DNA from 2 places in the Janthinobacterium pasteuri genome. Region 1 is predicted to be linked to the other one. Evidence: predicted binding sites of a transcription regulator. Region 1 holds the regulator's gene; the other holds the start of a gene.
What was found. Region 1 encodes FNR, which switches genes on or off when oxygen is low (the NO sensors DNR and NnrR bind a similar motif). Its sites were predicted from a motif close to TTGATNNNNATCAA; they were not measured.

Region 1 (7,813 bases):
TGCCGGCAGCCTGGGCTGGAAATCGACGGGCCAGTACGAGGAAGAGCTGAAGAAGGCGGAAGCCGACTACGGCCCCCTGTTCAACAAGTACCTGAGCCAGGACTTGAAGACGGTGGCCGCCGATCCGCAGGCGCAAGCCATCGGCCAGCGTTTGTTCCTCACCTACTGCGCGCAATGCCACGGTTCGGATGCGCGCGGCAACAAGGGCTTCCCCAACCTGACCGACAAGGACTGGCTGTATGGCGGCGAACCCGACATCATCAAGACCACCATCATGCACGGCCGCAATGGCCAGATGCCACCGATGGGCGCCGCCCTGGGCTCCGAAAAGGATGTCGAGAACGTGGCCCATTACGTGCTGAGCCTATCCGGTTCGACCTCGGATCCCGTCAAGTCGGTGCTGGGCAAGGCCAAGTTCGGCGCCTGCATGGCCTGTCACGGCGCCGATGCGAAGGGTAACCAGATGCTCGGTTCGCCTAACCTGACGGACAAGATCTGGCTGTATGGCGGCAGTGCCGATACCATCATGGAAACCATCCGCAAGGGACGCAACAACACCATGCCGGCCTTCAGCGATTTCCTCGGCGAGTCCAAGGTCCACGTGCTGTCGGCGTATGTCTGGAGCCTGTCGAATCCCCAGACGCCCGTGAAATGACGTAATGGAACCTCAAGTCATCAAGATGTATGCGGCCCGCGAGCAGATCTACCCTCGCGAGGCCAAAGGACGCTACGCTACCTGGCGATGGGTATGCGTATGGCTTACCCAGCTGGCGTTCTACGGCTTGCCGTGGTTGACCTGGAATGGCAGGCAAGCCCTGCTGTTCGATTTGACCACGCGCAAGTTCTACATTTTCGGCGTCGTGCTGTGGCCCCAGGATTTCATCTATCTGGCGGCCCTGCTGATCATCTGTGCGTATTTGTTGTTCCTCGTCACGGCCATCGCCGGGCGGGTGTGGTGCGGGTTCTCTTGCCCGCAAACGGTGTACACGGAAATCTTCCTGTGGGTCGAACGCCACATCGAGGGCACGCGCAGCGCGCGCATGGCCCTCGACAAGCAGGGACCCTCCGCGCGCAAGGCCTTCAAGAAGACGGCCAAGCACCTGGCGTGGGGCGCCATCGCCCTGTGGACGGGCTTTACCTTTGTCGGCTACTTTACGCCGATCAAGGAACTGGCGCGCGAGGTGACCACCCTCAATTTCGGTCCCTGGGAATGGTTCTGGGTCTTGTTCTACAGCCTGGCAACCTACGGCAACGCGGGCTGGCTGCGCGAGCAGGTGTGCAAATACATGTGCCCCTACGCGCGCTTCCAGAGCGCCATGTTCGACCAGGACACCCTGATCATCACCTACGATGCGAAGCGCGGCGAACCGCGTGGCGCGATGAGCAAGAAGGCCGGCAACAACGACAAGCTGGGCGACTGCATCGACTGCACCCTGTGCGTGCAGGTGTGTCCGACCGGCATCGATATCCGCAACGGCCTGCAGTATGAATGCATCGGCTGCGCCGCCTGCGTCGACGCCTGCAACAGCGTGATGGACAAGGTCGACCGGCCGCGGGGACTGGTACGCTACAGTACCGACCATGCGATGGAAAACAACTTCAGTTCGAAGCAGATCCGCCAGCGCGCCATGCGCCCGCGCGTGCTGATCTACACCTCCATCCTGGCCCTGATCATCATCGCCGTGTGTACTTCGCTGGCCCTGCGCACGCCCCTGAAAATGGACGTGATCCGCGACCGCGGTTCGATGGGACGCGAAGTGGAAGACGGCATGATTGAAAACGTTTACCGCTTGCAGATCATGAACACCTCGGAGCAAACCCAGCATTTTAAAATCAGCGCTTCCGGCTTGCCGGGCCTGACCTTGCTGACGCGCGAAGAAGTGACCTTGCAGCCGACGGAAACGCTGGGCTGGCCGATCCGCCTGCGCGTGCCGCACGGCGTGGGCGAGAAGGGCTCGAACAAGATTGCGATCGAATTGCACTCGCTGGACGACCCATCGCTGCATGTGCGTGAAAGCGCGGTATTCATCGTGCCGCGGTGATATTGATTCGGGGTCGGACCCTCTGGGTCCGACCCCGGTATTTCGCCGTAGGGGTAGCATCAAACATGCGTTAGCTTTACTTTATTTTCAACCCAGAAGCAAAAGCTGGGGTCAGACCCAAAGGGTCTGACCCCAAGGAGAACAAAATGTCCGACAGTCTCAAGCTGCAAGCACCCGTTGCCCCGTGGTACAAGCATCGCTGGCCTTGGCTGCTGATGATCGGTCCCGGCCTGTCCGTGGTGGTCGGCAGCTGCATGGCGTATATCGCGTTTACGCAGCCCGATGCGCTGGTGGTGGGTGATTATTACAAGCAGGGCAAGGCGATCAATCAGGACTTGCGGCGCGACACGATCGCCAGCGACCTGGCGATGGATACCAGCCTGTCCTATGACGTGGCGTCAGCACGCCTCAGTGGTTCCGTGCACAGCTTCGGCAAGGCTTACCAGGGTCCGCTGCAGCTGCACCTGGCGCATGCGACCCTGCCGGAAAAGGATATCAAACTGCTGGTGCAGCCCGATGCGGCCGGCAACTTCTCGGTAGCGCTGCCGATGCTCGAGCGCAGCCGCTGGCAAGTGCTGGTGGAAAACGACAAACGCGAATGGCGCCTGTCCGGCATCTGGACCTGGCCACTGCAGCGCAGCATCGCGCTGCATGCCGATGAAGAACTGTAAGACTTACTTGCAGACGTCCGTACCGGCCGTAATGGCCTTCAACTTGGCCGGCTGCAGGATCTCGATCTCGCGATTCGACACGCGCAGCCAGCCTTCCTTCTTGAATTTGGACAGCAGGCGGCTGACGCTTTCGATGGTCAGGCCCAGGTAGTTGCCGATTTCCTCGCGCGACATGCGCAGCTGGAAATTGCTGCCCGAATAGCCGCGCGCCTCATAGCGCGAGGCCAGGTTGACGATAAAGGCGGCAAAGCGCTGCGTCGCCTGCATATTGCCCAGCAACAGCATGACGCTTTGCTCGCGCGTGATTTCCTGGCTCATCATGCGGTGGAAATGGCGCAGCAGGGTAGGCATACTGCCCAGCAATTGTTCCAGGCTGGAAAACGGGATTTCACACACTTCGCTATCTTCCAGCGCCACCGCATTACAGTGGTGGCGATCGGCGCTGATGGCGTCCATGCCCAATAGTTCGCCCGCCATCTGGAAACCCGTCACCTGCTCTTCGCCGCCCGGATTGATCTGGTACGTCTTGAAGTGGCCCAGGCGGATCGCGTACAGGTTCTGGAACGAGTCGCCGATGCGGAACAGCGAGGCGCCGCGCACGATCTTACGGCGGCGGCCGATGATCTGGTCCAGTCTGTCCATGTCGCCCACATCGAGGCCCATCGGCAGGCACAATTGATGCATGCTGCAGGTCGAGCATCGCGCACGCAACGCTTCCACGTTCACTGTGGGCAAGGTGGGAGTGAGTAGCGCTTCGGTCATGTTGGTACCTTTTAGAAAATGCAATACCGAGTTTACTGCATACACGGTGGCCGTGTGCCAATTTCACCGCAATTGCGCTGAATAAACGACTTTCTGACTTTAAATATATGGCAACATCGTCAAAAGCCCTTGCGGCGAGCGCAATTTGCGCGGCACCGCTTGCCAAGTTGATGTATTGATAGGAAAATTCCTGACAGCATTATCTGCCGCCTGTGCCGCCCGGTACTGAAAAGGAAATCATGAAGCCTCTCGGCATCAAAGCAAAAGTCGCGCTGGCCACCAGCCTGACCTCGATCGCCATGATCGCGCTGGTCACCATGATCCAGGTGCAGCACATGCGCGCCGACTTCACCCGAGTACTGCTGAGCCAGCAATCTGCCCTGATCACCCGCACCGCAGCCGAGCTCGACGACAAGCTGGGCATGCTGCTGCAAATCGTCACCCTGACGGCCAGGCAGCAGCCGCCGGAATTGATCGCCCAACCCGCCAAGCTGCGCGAATACTATGCGCGCCGCTCGATGCTGGTGCTGTTCGACGACGTGCTGGTGCTCGATGCGCAAGGCGCCATCGTGGCCGACATGCCGCTGGTCACAGGCCGCGCCGGCATCAACGTTGCCGAGCGCGAGTATTTCCAGACCGTCCTGCGCACACGCCAGCCCATGATCACCGAGCCGATGCTGGGCAAAGTGAGCGGCATGCCCATCGTACAGATGGTGGCGCCCGTGCTCACCGCCGATGGCCAGGTGGCCGGCGTGGTGATCGGCGTGCTGCGCCTGTACAAGGACAACCTGCTGGGGCGCCTGCGCTCGGAAAAGATCGGCAAGAGCGGCTATTTCTTCATCCTCACGCGCGGCGCCGTGCCGCGCTACGTGCTGCACCCCGATACCAGCCGTTTGCTGCAGCCGCGCCAGCCGAACGCCAACCTGACGACCACCGAGATGCTGAAGGACGATGGCGAAGGCAGCATGGTCAGCACCAATAGCCGCGGCATCACGGCCGTCAACAGCTTCAAGCGCCTGAAATCGGTGAACTGGCTGCTGGCCGCCTCGCTACCCATCGAGGACGCCTTCGAACCCTTCGATGGCGTGCTGTACCGGCTGGTGCTATGGAGCATCCTCGCGTCGCTGCTGGCCGCAGCCGTGCTGGGCTGGGTCACCGTGCGCCTGCTGTCGCCGCTGGTGCGCCTGCGCGACACCCTGCTGGCCCTGCGCACCAGCGGCAGCCGCTTCACCCCCGTGCCAGTGCAGCAGCGCGACGAGATCGGCGAACTGACGGAAGCGTTCAACGGCCTGATGAGCGAACGCGACCGCCTTCAGCAGGAACTCGAATCGCGCGCGGCGGAACTGGAACTGGAGCGCGACCGGGCCGAGGCGGCCAACCGCGCAAAGAGCGACTTCGTGGCCAACATGAGCCATGAAATCCGCACGCCGCTCAATGCCGTGCTGGGCATGGTGTACTTGCTGGGCAATACCAGGCTCGACACGGAACAGCGCAAGTATCTGACCATGGTGCGCGTGGCGGGCCAGTCACTGCTGGGCATCCTCAACGACGTGCTCGATTATTCGAAGATCGAAGCGCGCCGCATGGAATTGTCGCCCGTCGAGTTCGACCTCGATGAAGTGATGAATACCCTGGCCACGACGATGACCATGAATGCGGGCGAAAAGGAGCTGGAACTGGCCATCGCCGTCGAGCCCGACGTACCGCGGCGCCTGGTGGGCGACGCCCAGCGCCTGCAGCAAATCCTCGTCAACCTGGCCGGCAATGCCATCAAGTTCACCGAGAGCGGCGAAGTGGTGGTGGCCGTCAGCCTGGCCGAACGCCAACAAGGCCGCGCCTGGCTGCGCTTCGAAGTGCGCGACACGGGCATCGGCATGACGGAGTTGCAGCAACAGCAGCTGTTTGCCGCGTTTTCACAGGGTGACCAGAGCATCACGCGGCGCTTCGGCGGCACGGGCCTGGGCCTGGCCATCAGCAAGCAGCTGATCCACATGATGGGCGGCGACATCGCCGTCGCCAGCAGCGAAGGCAAGGGCAGCCGCTTCTGGTTCAGCGTGCCGTTCGACATGCTGGCGCAGCCGGCCGAAACGCGGCGCACGCCCGCCCTGGGCCAGCTGCGCCTGCTGGTGGCCGACGATAACCGCACCACGCGCGAACTGATCGTCAAGCTGATCGAGGCATGGGGCTGGCTGGCCGACGAAGTGGACTCCGGCTTTGCCGCCATCGAACTGTACCGCGAACGCCTGGCGCAGCAGCAACCGTATGACGTGGTGCTGGCCGACTGGCACATGCCCGTCATGGACGGCCTGGCCACGGCCAAGGCCATCCGCCAGGCGGCCACCGGCCAGCGCCAGCCCATCGTGGTGATGGTCAATGCTTTCGCGCGCAACCACCTGGAGGAAATCTCCAGCGCCGCCGAGGCCGATGTCGTGCTGATGAAGCCGATCACGGGATCGAGCCTGTTCGATGCCCTGCACCAGGCGTTGATCGCCAAGAACGATGGCGGCGAGCAGCGCATGCTGCACCAGCCGCTGGGCACGGAACTGGCCGGCGTGCATTTCCTGCTGGTGGAAGATAATCATTTGAACCAGGCCGTGGCGCGCGGCATCCTCGAGCACATGGGCGCCACCCTGGACGTGGTGGGCGACGGCTTGCAGGCCGTGGAACGGCTGCGCACGGAGGCGCTGCGCTACGACATCGTGCTGATGGACATGCAGATGCCCGTCATGGACGGTTTCAGCGCCACCCACATCATCCGCACGGAACTGCGTCTGAGCCTGCCCGTGATCGCCATGACGGCCGGCGTGCTGGCGTCCGAGCGCGAGCGCTGCATGACGGCCGGCATCAGCGATTTCATCGCCAAGCCCGTGGTGGTGGAAGAGATGATGCAAGTCATCCTGCGCCACCTGCCCAAGCGCCCGCAAGTGCAGACGACCGAGCCGGCACCCGTTGCCGATGAGGAAGTATTTTCCATGGCGCCGCTGATGCGCGTGATGGGACGCGATGCGAAAGGCCGCGGCGTGCTGCGGCGCATGGTGGAAGATGCGCTGAACAAGGGCATGACGCCCGTGCGCGACGCCGAAGCAGCGTTGCAAACGGGCCGCCACAGCGACGTGGCGCGCATCTTGCACGGCGTGCGCGGTTCCGTGGGTACCCTGGGCACGAAGCGCCTCATCCGCGCCGCGTTTGCCACCGAGGAAGCCATCGATGCGGGCCGCCTGGACGAGGTGCCGGCGCTGCTGGCGCACACGGCGCATGAACTGGAACTGGCGCTGTCGGCGGCGTCCGATTGGTTGTCGCGGTTGAAGGATTAGGCCTGCAACGTCAAGCTGGGGTCAGACCCGGCGGGTCTGACCCCGGAACTTTGCTCGGCGTCGCCGTTTACGCCGGCACGCCCAGGATCACGCTGGACGCCTTGAACATCGCCGTCACCTTGCTGCCGAGCTCTATGCCCAGGTCGGTGCTGCTCTGGTTGGTGATGATGGCGGCGATCGTGCCGCCGCGCGGCAAGTCCAGCACCACTTCCGTGTTGACGGCACCCGTCTGCACGCGCGTCACCAGCCCGGCCAGCTGGTTGCGCGCGGAAAAACGCGCCCCTTCGCTATCCGCCACGAGGATGATCGACGACGCCTTGATCAGCGCAAACGCTTCCGCGCCCGGCACCAGGCCCAGGCTTGCACTGCTGCCTTGCGTGACGATGGCGACGATGTGCTGGCCACCGGGCAATGCCAGGGTGACTTCATCGTTGACGGCGCCCTGTTTCAGTTCGGCCACCTTGCCCAGGAATTGATTGCGTGCTGTGGTTTTCATGGCCATTCTCCGTATGAGTAAAAGATCGTCGGCGATGCCTTCCGCCTGGCTGCCCAGCTGGCGCAGGTAGCGCGCATGCTCACGCTCGATGATGCGGAAATTGTCGACCAGCTGGCGCCCCCGTTGCGTCAGCCGCGTGCCGCCGCCGCCCTTGCCGCCCGTCAAACGCTCGACCAGCGGCTCGCCGGCCAGGTTGTTCATCGCGTCGATGGCGTCCCAGGCTGCCTTGTAGCTCATCTTCACAAGCTTTGCCGCCTGCGTAATGGAGCCGCACTCGGCAATGGCGCCCAGCAATTCCACGCGGCCGGCGCCGCCCAGGTGCTCTCCGCCCACCGTCATCCATACCGAGCCTTGCAGGCCGAATTTATCCAATGCGTTCACCCAATGCCATGTGTACTTCCCCGTTATCGATCTGTCCGTCGCGCAAGTACAGCACATGCTCGCCCAGGATGCGCGCATCTTCCGGATCATGTGTGATCAGGATCATCGGCACGTCAAGGCGCTGCTGCCACTGGCTCAGTTCCAGAC
Region 2 (7,813 bases), on a different contig from region 1:
CGCCGACAGTTTGACGGCCTGGTCCTGCAAACTGGCCGCCGCCGCTGCCGCCTGTTCCACCAGAGCCGCATTTTGCTGGGTAACGTCATCCATTTGCGTGACGGCCTGATTCACTTCCGTGATGCCGGATGCCTGCTCGGCGCTGGCCTGTTTCACGCGCTGGATGATGTCATTGACTTGCTGCACCGAGGCCACGATGGCGCCCATGCTGTCGCCCGCTTGCTGCACGGCCACGCTGCCACCATCGATGGTGGTCACGGACGTGGCGATCAGGGTCTTGATTTCCCTGGCCGCCTGCGCCGAGCGCTGCGCCAGGGTGCGCACTTCGGACGCCACCACGGCAAAGCCGCGGCCTTGTTCGCCCGCGCGCGCCGCTTCCACCGCCGCATTCAGCGCGAGGATATTGGTCTGGAAGGAAATACCATCGATCACGCCGATAATATCCACGATCTGGCGCGAATTGGCGCGTATCGTCGCCATCGTCGTCACCGCCTGCTGCATCGACTCTCCCCCTTGTACGGCCAGGGTTGACGCTTGCCCCGCCAGCTCGCAGGCCAGCTGGGCGTTGTCGGCGTTGTCATTGACGGCTTGCGTCAGCGCTTCCATGGCGCTCGACGTTTCTTCCAGCGAGCTCGCTTGCATTTCCGTGCGCGCCGACAGATTCAGATTGCCGGTGGCAATTTCGCGCGAGGCCGCGTCGATCGATTGCACGGCGCCCATGATGGTACGCAATGTCTGGTTCAGGTTGGCGATGGTCTGGTCCAGCACGCGCGACGTGGCCGCGATCTCGTCATTGCCCTGCTTGGGCGCACCGGCGATCAGCTTGCCCGCCGCCAGGTCTTGCACGGCGTCGGCAATGCCGCGGATTTCCACCAGCATGGCGCGCCGTACCAGCATGGTCATCACGATGGAGGCCATGATGGAGAGCAGGACGGTCAGCAGCAGGCTCCAGCCCAGGCTGCGAAACTCGGCGCTTGCCGTCGCATGGGCCTGGCTGCTGAGCGTCGTTTCCAGGGCCGACAACTGCGCCAGCTGCGTATTGAACTGGCCGAATTGCGTTTCCGCCCTGAGCATGGAATTGGTGGCGATCGACTGGTCCATCTGTGCCATTTCCATGGTTTCCAGCACGGCCTTGCGGTAGCCGGCCAGGGCCGTGATGGCGGCATCGACCAGGCTGCGCTCGGCGCCCGTGGCCGTCACGCGCAGCGTGGCCAGCTGGGTACCGATGGCCGCGTGGCGCGCCTTGATTTGTTGCTCTAGTGTATCGAGGCGGGCCTTGGCGAAGCTGCCATTCGTCCACGACAGCAACTGGTACATATTGCCGTGTACTTGCCTGGCCTCTCCGAGTACGTCGGCGGCCGCCTTCAAATGCGTGATGCGTACCCGTACCATGTTTTCCAGCGAGGCATTTTGCCGCACCATGCCATACCAGGCGCCGGTCGAGCTGAGTATCAGCAGCAGCAAGACCAGGGCGGGCGCCAGCAATAATTTTGGTCCGATGCGTAATGTATTGAGCATGCTTGACTCCTGGCTATGGCTATGGCGATGGCTGTTCCAGCCGCAGGCGGCGCACGGCGTTCGTGTGCGCCGGCCCTGCCTCATTTTTTGTAGATCCCCGCTTCCAGCACCACATCGTTGACGCGCAGGATATACGTGGTCTTAGGCTCAATCTTGCCGCTGGTGGGGTTCTTGTACTGGTAGTCGACCCAGCCCTTGCCCTGCTTTTGCGCCAGCTCGATGATTTCACGTCGATATTTTTTGCCATTCGCGTCAGGCACATCCGTCAAATCCTTGCCCACGATGGAAGGATTGATGGGGTGGGCCAGCACGATGCCCGTCTTGATGTCACGCATGTCGACATACAGCGAGCCCTGCACGAAGTCGGGGTCTTTCGCCGTGATTTTCTTCATCATTTCTTCCTTGCCATGTGCCTTCATGAAGGCGGCGCCCCGTTCGGCCATGGCGATCGCGTCTTTTTCCGTTGGTTCGACGGCGGCATTGACGCTGCCGCCGGCAAAGGCCAGGCACAGCAGGCTACCCGTGAATAAGCGTTTCATGACAGCTCCTTGTGAGAATCGAGGGATGTGTTGCCAAGCCGTAATTTACGTCGTCGAGGGTCCCATCAAATTGCGATGGAACAAACTAAGGTGTTGCTTGTAGGCAGCGAGCAACGTATCGGAATGCTTGTTGATGTGTAGCAATTTGGTTCTCGATGGCAAGAATTAGGATGGCTTTCACAGCATGCCGAGCTGGCATGGCCTGTGGGATAAAAAAGCTGGAATTGACCGATATAGGGACAATTTCATGAAAGTTATCGCTATTTATTGGCAAGGAGCCTATCGTGTCCGCACTCATTACCGAGCCGTTTTCACCCAAGTTCAAGCCATATACGCGGCAAACCATTCATCAGGCGCGGCAGTGGGAATGGCTGCCGGAAGAGCAGCGTGTAGCGGTGCAAGTGGTTTCTCACGTCTTGCCGTTTCGCACCAATGCCTATGTGCTCGACCAGTTGATCGACTGGAACAATATTCCCGACGATCCCATCTACCGCCTCGTTTTTCCCCACCGCGACATGCTGCCGCCCGAGCAGTACGCGCACTTGCGCGATCTCGTGCTGGTGCAGCAGGACAAGGCTGCCATCGACGCCTATGTGCGTGGGATTCGCCTGGGCATGAATCCCCATCCGGCCGGGCAGATGACGCATAACGTGCCGAAAGTCAACGATGCGCCCGTGCGTGGACTGCAACATAAATATGCCCAAACGGTGCTGTTTTTCCCCAGCGCGGGCCAGACGTGCCACGCGTATTGCACCTTCTGCTTCCGCTGGCCCCAGTTTGTCGGCATGGATGACATGAAATTCGATGCGCGCGAGTCGCATGAGCTGGCCGCCTACCTGAGACTGCATCCGGAAGTGACGGACGTGCTGATCACGGGCGGCGATCCGATGATCATGAACACGCGGCAACTGGCTGCTTACCTGGAGCCGCTGCTCGAACCGGGCCTGGAACATATCCAGAACATCCGCATCGGCACCAAGGCGGTGGCGTATTGGCCGCAGCGTTTTGTCTCCGACCGCGACGCGGACGATTTGCTGCGCCTGTTCGAGCGTATCGTCAAGGCGGGCAAGAACCTGGCCGTGATGGGCCATTACAGCCATGCCGTCGAGTTGCGCCAGGACATCGCCCAACAAGCCGTCAAACGCATCGTCTCGACGGGCGCCACCTTGCGCATGCAGGGGCCGCTGATCCGCCATATCAACGAAGACCCGGCAAGCTGGGCCGAGCTGTGGCAGACGGGCACGCGCCTGGGGGCGATTCCGTATTACATGTTTGTCGAGCGCGACACGGGACCGCGCGGCTATTTCGAGTTGCCGCTGGCGAAGGCGCATGAGATTTTCCAGGCCGCCTACCAGATGGTGTCGGGCCTGTCGCGCACGGTGCGCGGGCCCTCGATGAGCGCCTTTCCCGGCAAGATCGTCATCGATGGCATCGTCAGCATCCATGGCGAAAAACTGTTTGCCCTGCAATTTTTGCAGGCGCGCAATCCGGACTGGGTGCGCCGGCCGTTCTATGCCAAGTTCGATGCGGAAGCGACGTGGATGGACGATTTGAAGCCGGCCTTTGGCCACGAGAAGTTTTTCTTTGAAACGGATGAGCCTATGCCGGACGCGCCGCATAAAATCATCCGCCTGGCACAGGCCGCCTGAGCATGTACACCGCCGGTGCGCCTGCCCGCTGCGGCGTGGACGTGTTTTGCCGGGTGTTCCTGCCGTTTGCGCTCGGCCATTACCTGTCGTGCCTGCTGCGCGGCGTGAATGCTGTGCTGACGGCAGAATTGCTGGGCGCCATCTCCCTGACACCAGCCCAGCTGGGCCTGCTGACCAGCGCCTTTTTTTTCGCCTTTGCGCTGGTGCAATTGCCGGTTGGCATGGCGCTCGACCGCTACGGTCCCCGCACGGTGCAACTGTGGCTGCTGGCGCTGGCGGCCCTGGGCGTGTGGCAGTTCGGCCGGGGCCACAGTTTTGCCGAACTGATGTGGGCGCGCGCCTTGATGGGGGCGGGCCTGGGCGGCTGCTTCATGGCCGCCGTGAAAGCGATCTCGTGGGCCACTGCGCCATCTCGCCTGCCTTCCGTGCACGGCTATCTGATCGCCGTGGGCGGCCTGGGCGCGGCCACGGCCACCATGCCCGTCAAGCTGGCCCTGCATTACACGGACTGGCGCGGCGTCTTCCTGGGCCTGGCGCTGGCGGCGCTGGCCATCGGCGTGCTGATCCGCCTGCTGTCGCCGGCCCTGCCTGCGCCCGCTGCTGCGCACACGGTGAGCAGGGTCAGTGTCTGGAGTGTGTACCGCGACGTGGCCTTTCGCCGCACCATCGCGCTGATCCTGCTGCCGCACACGGTGTTCTTTGGCGTGCAGGGCTTGTGGGTGGGCCGCTGGCTGGCCGACGTGGGTGGTCTGTCCGATGACAGCGTGGCGTATTTGTTGTACCTGGGCATGGCGGCCGTCATCTTCGGTGCCATTGGCATGGGCATGCTGACGGAATGGGTCGGGCGGCGCGGTATTGCCCCCATGCAGTTGGCGGCCGTGGGCATCGCCCTGTTCATTGCCGTGCAAGTGGCGATGGCGTGCAATGTGGTGCCCAGCCTGCCCATGCTATCCGTGCTGTTTACCTTGCTGGGCACGGTGACGGGCCTCGAGTATGCGATCGTCGCGCAAAGCATGCCGGCCAGCCAGACGGGCAGGGCGTCCACTTGCCTGAATTTGCTGATTTTCACGGGCGCCTTCCTGGTGCAGGCGGGCTTTGGCCTGATCCTCGGCTGCTGGCCCCTGAACAGCTTGCAGCAGTATCCGCCGCAAGCGTATCAGGCGGCGTTTGGCGTGCTGGCGGTCTTGCAACTGCCGGGACTTGCGATGTTTTTCATCCACCGCTACAGGCGTGCCGGGCCATCCGGTAAAATGGCAGCCTGCACAGCGGCAATGATCAACTCCAAGGAAGACTATGAAACTCGTTCGTTATGGACGTCCAGGCAAGGAAAAACCGGGCCTGATCGATGAAGAAGGCAAACTGCGTGACCTGTCCGGCGTGATTGCCGATATTGACGGCGCGCAACTGTCCGACAAGGCCCTGCGCAAGCTGGCCAAGCTCGACGAAAAGACGCTGCCCCTGGTGCGCGGCAACCCACGCTTCGGCGTGCCGCTGGCGAAAGTCGGCAAGTTTATCGGCATCGGCCTCAATTACGCGGATCACGCAGCCGAATCCGGCATGCCGATTCCCGCCGAACCCATCGTCTTCATGAAGGCGATTACCTGCCTGAATGGCCCGGACGACAATGTCGTGCTGCCGAAAGGCTCGAAAAAGACGGACTGGGAAGTGGAACTGGGCGTGGTCATCGGCACGCGCGCGCAATACGTGAGCGAAGAGGATGCGCTGAAATACGTGGCCGGCTATTGCGTCGTCAACGACATTTCCGAGCGCTCGTTCCAGCTGGAGCGGGGCGGCCAGTGGGATAAAGGCAAGGGCTGCGACACCTTCGGCCCCATCGGCCCGTGGCTGGTGACGCGCGATGAAGTCATCGACGAGCAAGACCTGGACCTGTACCTGGAAGTCAACGGCAAGCGCATGCAGACGGGCAATACGCAAACCATGATCTTCACGGTGGCGCAGATCGTCAGCTACCTGTCGCAATTCATGACCCTGGAACCCGGTGACGTCATCGCCACGGGCACGCCGCCGGGCGTGGGCCAGGGCCGCAAGCCGCAGCGTTTCCTCAAAAAAGGCGATAGCATGCGCCTGGGCATCCCCGGCCTCGGTGAGCAGCAGCAGGACGTGGTCGCCTGGACTGCCTGATGGCCGGTAGCGATATCGACCGTTTGCCGCCGCTGCCGCTGGCGCAGCTCGACGCGCAGCAGCGGGCCGCCGCGCAAGCCATCATCGACGGTCCGCGCGGTGCCCTGTACGGCCCCTTCGTGCCGCTGATCCGCAGCCCGGAGCTGATGGAAACGGCGCAGCGCATGGGCGAGTATTTGCGCTACCGCAGCGCCATCGGCACGCGCCTGTCGGAGCTGGCGATTCTGGTGACGGCACGCCAGTGGGACCAGCAAGTCGAGTGGGCCATCCACGCACCGCTGGCCGTGCAGAACGGCATCGCGCAAGCGGCCGTGGACGCCATTGCCGCGCGCCGTGTGCCGCTTGCCCTGAAAGAAGACGAGCAAGCCGTGCACGACTTTTGCATCGAACTGCAGCAGAACAAGCGCGTCAGCGATGCCACGTATGCGCGCGCACTGGCGCTGTTCGGCGAGCACGGCGTGGTCGACTTGATGGGTATCAATGGCTACTATACTTTCCTGGCCATGGTCATGAACGGGGCGCAGACGGCGGTGCCCGCATTGGGCGTGCCGCCACTGCCCGCCTGATTAGAGGAGTTCTTCGGGCAAAGATGGACAAAGTGTAATGAAGTTGCAATTATTCAATATATAATTTTACTTCCCTTCCATTGCCAATTAGCTCAATGAAAACTCGTCCGTGCTTCACCCTGATGGGCCGCGCCTTCCTGGCGCTGGCCCTTTCTTTTTCCCCCTTGATGATGGTGCGTGCGCTGGCCGCCGAGACCGCCGCTAACGCTAGCCCCAGCGCTTCCGCCCTGGAAAATTCCGTCGTCAAGGTGTTTTCTACCTTGCGGGGACCGGATCCCTATAAACCCTGGAGCAAGGCCGCGCCGCAAGAGGTGACGGGTTCCGGCGTCGTCATCGAAGGCCGCCGCATCCTCACCAATGCGCACGTGGTCGGCTATGCCAGCCAGGTGCAGATCCAGGCGAATGGTGCGGGCGACAAGATACCGGCGACCGTGCTGGCCATCTCGCGCGGCATGGACCTGGCCTTGCTGAAAATCGACGACGACAGTTTTTTCGCCAGCCACAAAGCGGTGCCACGCGCCAATGTCTTGCCGGACGTGCGCGATGCCGTGCTGGCGTATGGCTATCCGACGGGCGGCACCTCGCTGTCGATCACCAAGGGCATCGTGTCGCGCATCGAATTCGTGCGCTACAACTTCCCTGTTTCCGGCTTGCGCATCCAGATCGATGCGGCCATCAACCCGGGCAATAGCGGCGGCCCCGTGATTGCCGGCGAGAAGATGATCGGCCTGGCCTTTGCCGGCATGCTCAATGCGCAAAACATCGGCTACATCATCCCCAACGAGGAAATCGAGCTGTTCCTGCGCGACCAGGAAAGTGGTGCGCCCAAGGGCAAGCCAGCCATGCGCGACGTGACGCAAACGCTGGAAAATCCCGCGCTGCGCACGTACCTGAAACTGGCCAAGGGGATCGAGGGCGCCGTCGTGATGACGCCGGCCAGCAAGGATGCCGCCTATCCGCTCAAGGAGTGGGACGTGATCACGCATATCGGCGATTTTCCTATCGACAACCAGGGCATGGTCAAGCTGAATGCCAACAGCCGCGTGCGCTTCCAGTACCGGGTGCAGCAGCTGGCGAAAGACGGCCAGTTGCCGTTGACGGTGGTGCGCCAGGGCGCGCCCCTGAAAATCAAGATACCCGTCTCGGCGGCGCACCCGATGCTGATCAGCGGCCTGCAGGGCAATTACCCATCCTATTTCATTTTCGGGCCCATGGTGTTTTCGCGCGCCAGCACGGAATTCATGGCCGCGCCAAATGGCAACCCGGCAATGTTGGGCGGCATGAGTTTTGCCGGTAATCCGCTGGTCACGCGGCGCGGCGATGCGCCCGATAGCGAGCGCGAAGAACTGGTGGTGATCGCCGCGCCGTTCTTCCCGCACAAGCTGATGAATGGCTACAG

Region 2: the regulator FNR is predicted to act here: its motif matches at 2,188-2,201, upstream of ACQ4WN_RS02150 (KamA family radical SAM protein).

What each region holds. Positions count from the first base shown of each region.
Region 1 is NZ_JBNYXS010000010.1:105,721-113,533, reverse strand. Features, by position in the region: gene ccoP (cytochrome-c oxidase, cbb3-type subunit III) at 1-655, shown strand, start outside; gene ccoG (cytochrome c oxidase accessory protein CcoG) at 660-2,042, shown strand; gene ACQ4WN_RS12625 (FixH family protein) at 2,189-2,713, shown strand; gene fnr (fumarate/nitrate reduction transcriptional regulator Fnr) at 2,717-3,475, opposite strand; gene ACQ4WN_RS12615 (hybrid sensor histidine kinase/response regulator) at 3,715-6,789, shown strand; gene ACQ4WN_RS12610 (TOBE domain-containing protein) at 6,857-7,624, opposite strand; gene ACQ4WN_RS12605 (sulfate/molybdate ABC transporter ATP-binding protein) at 7,650-7,813, opposite strand, start outside.
Region 2 is NZ_JBNYXS010000001.1:473,862-481,674, reverse strand. Features, by position in the region: gene ACQ4WN_RS02160 (methyl-accepting chemotaxis protein) at 1-1,518, opposite strand, end outside; gene ACQ4WN_RS02155 (cache domain-containing protein) at 1,599-2,057, opposite strand; gene ACQ4WN_RS02150 (KamA family radical SAM protein) at 2,342-3,706, shown strand; gene ACQ4WN_RS02145 (MFS transporter) at 3,709-5,055, shown strand; gene ACQ4WN_RS02140 (fumarylacetoacetate hydrolase family protein) at 5,000-5,848, shown strand; gene ACQ4WN_RS02135 (carboxymuconolactone decarboxylase family protein) at 5,848-6,414, shown strand; gene ACQ4WN_RS02130 (S1C family serine protease) at 6,510-7,813, shown strand, end outside.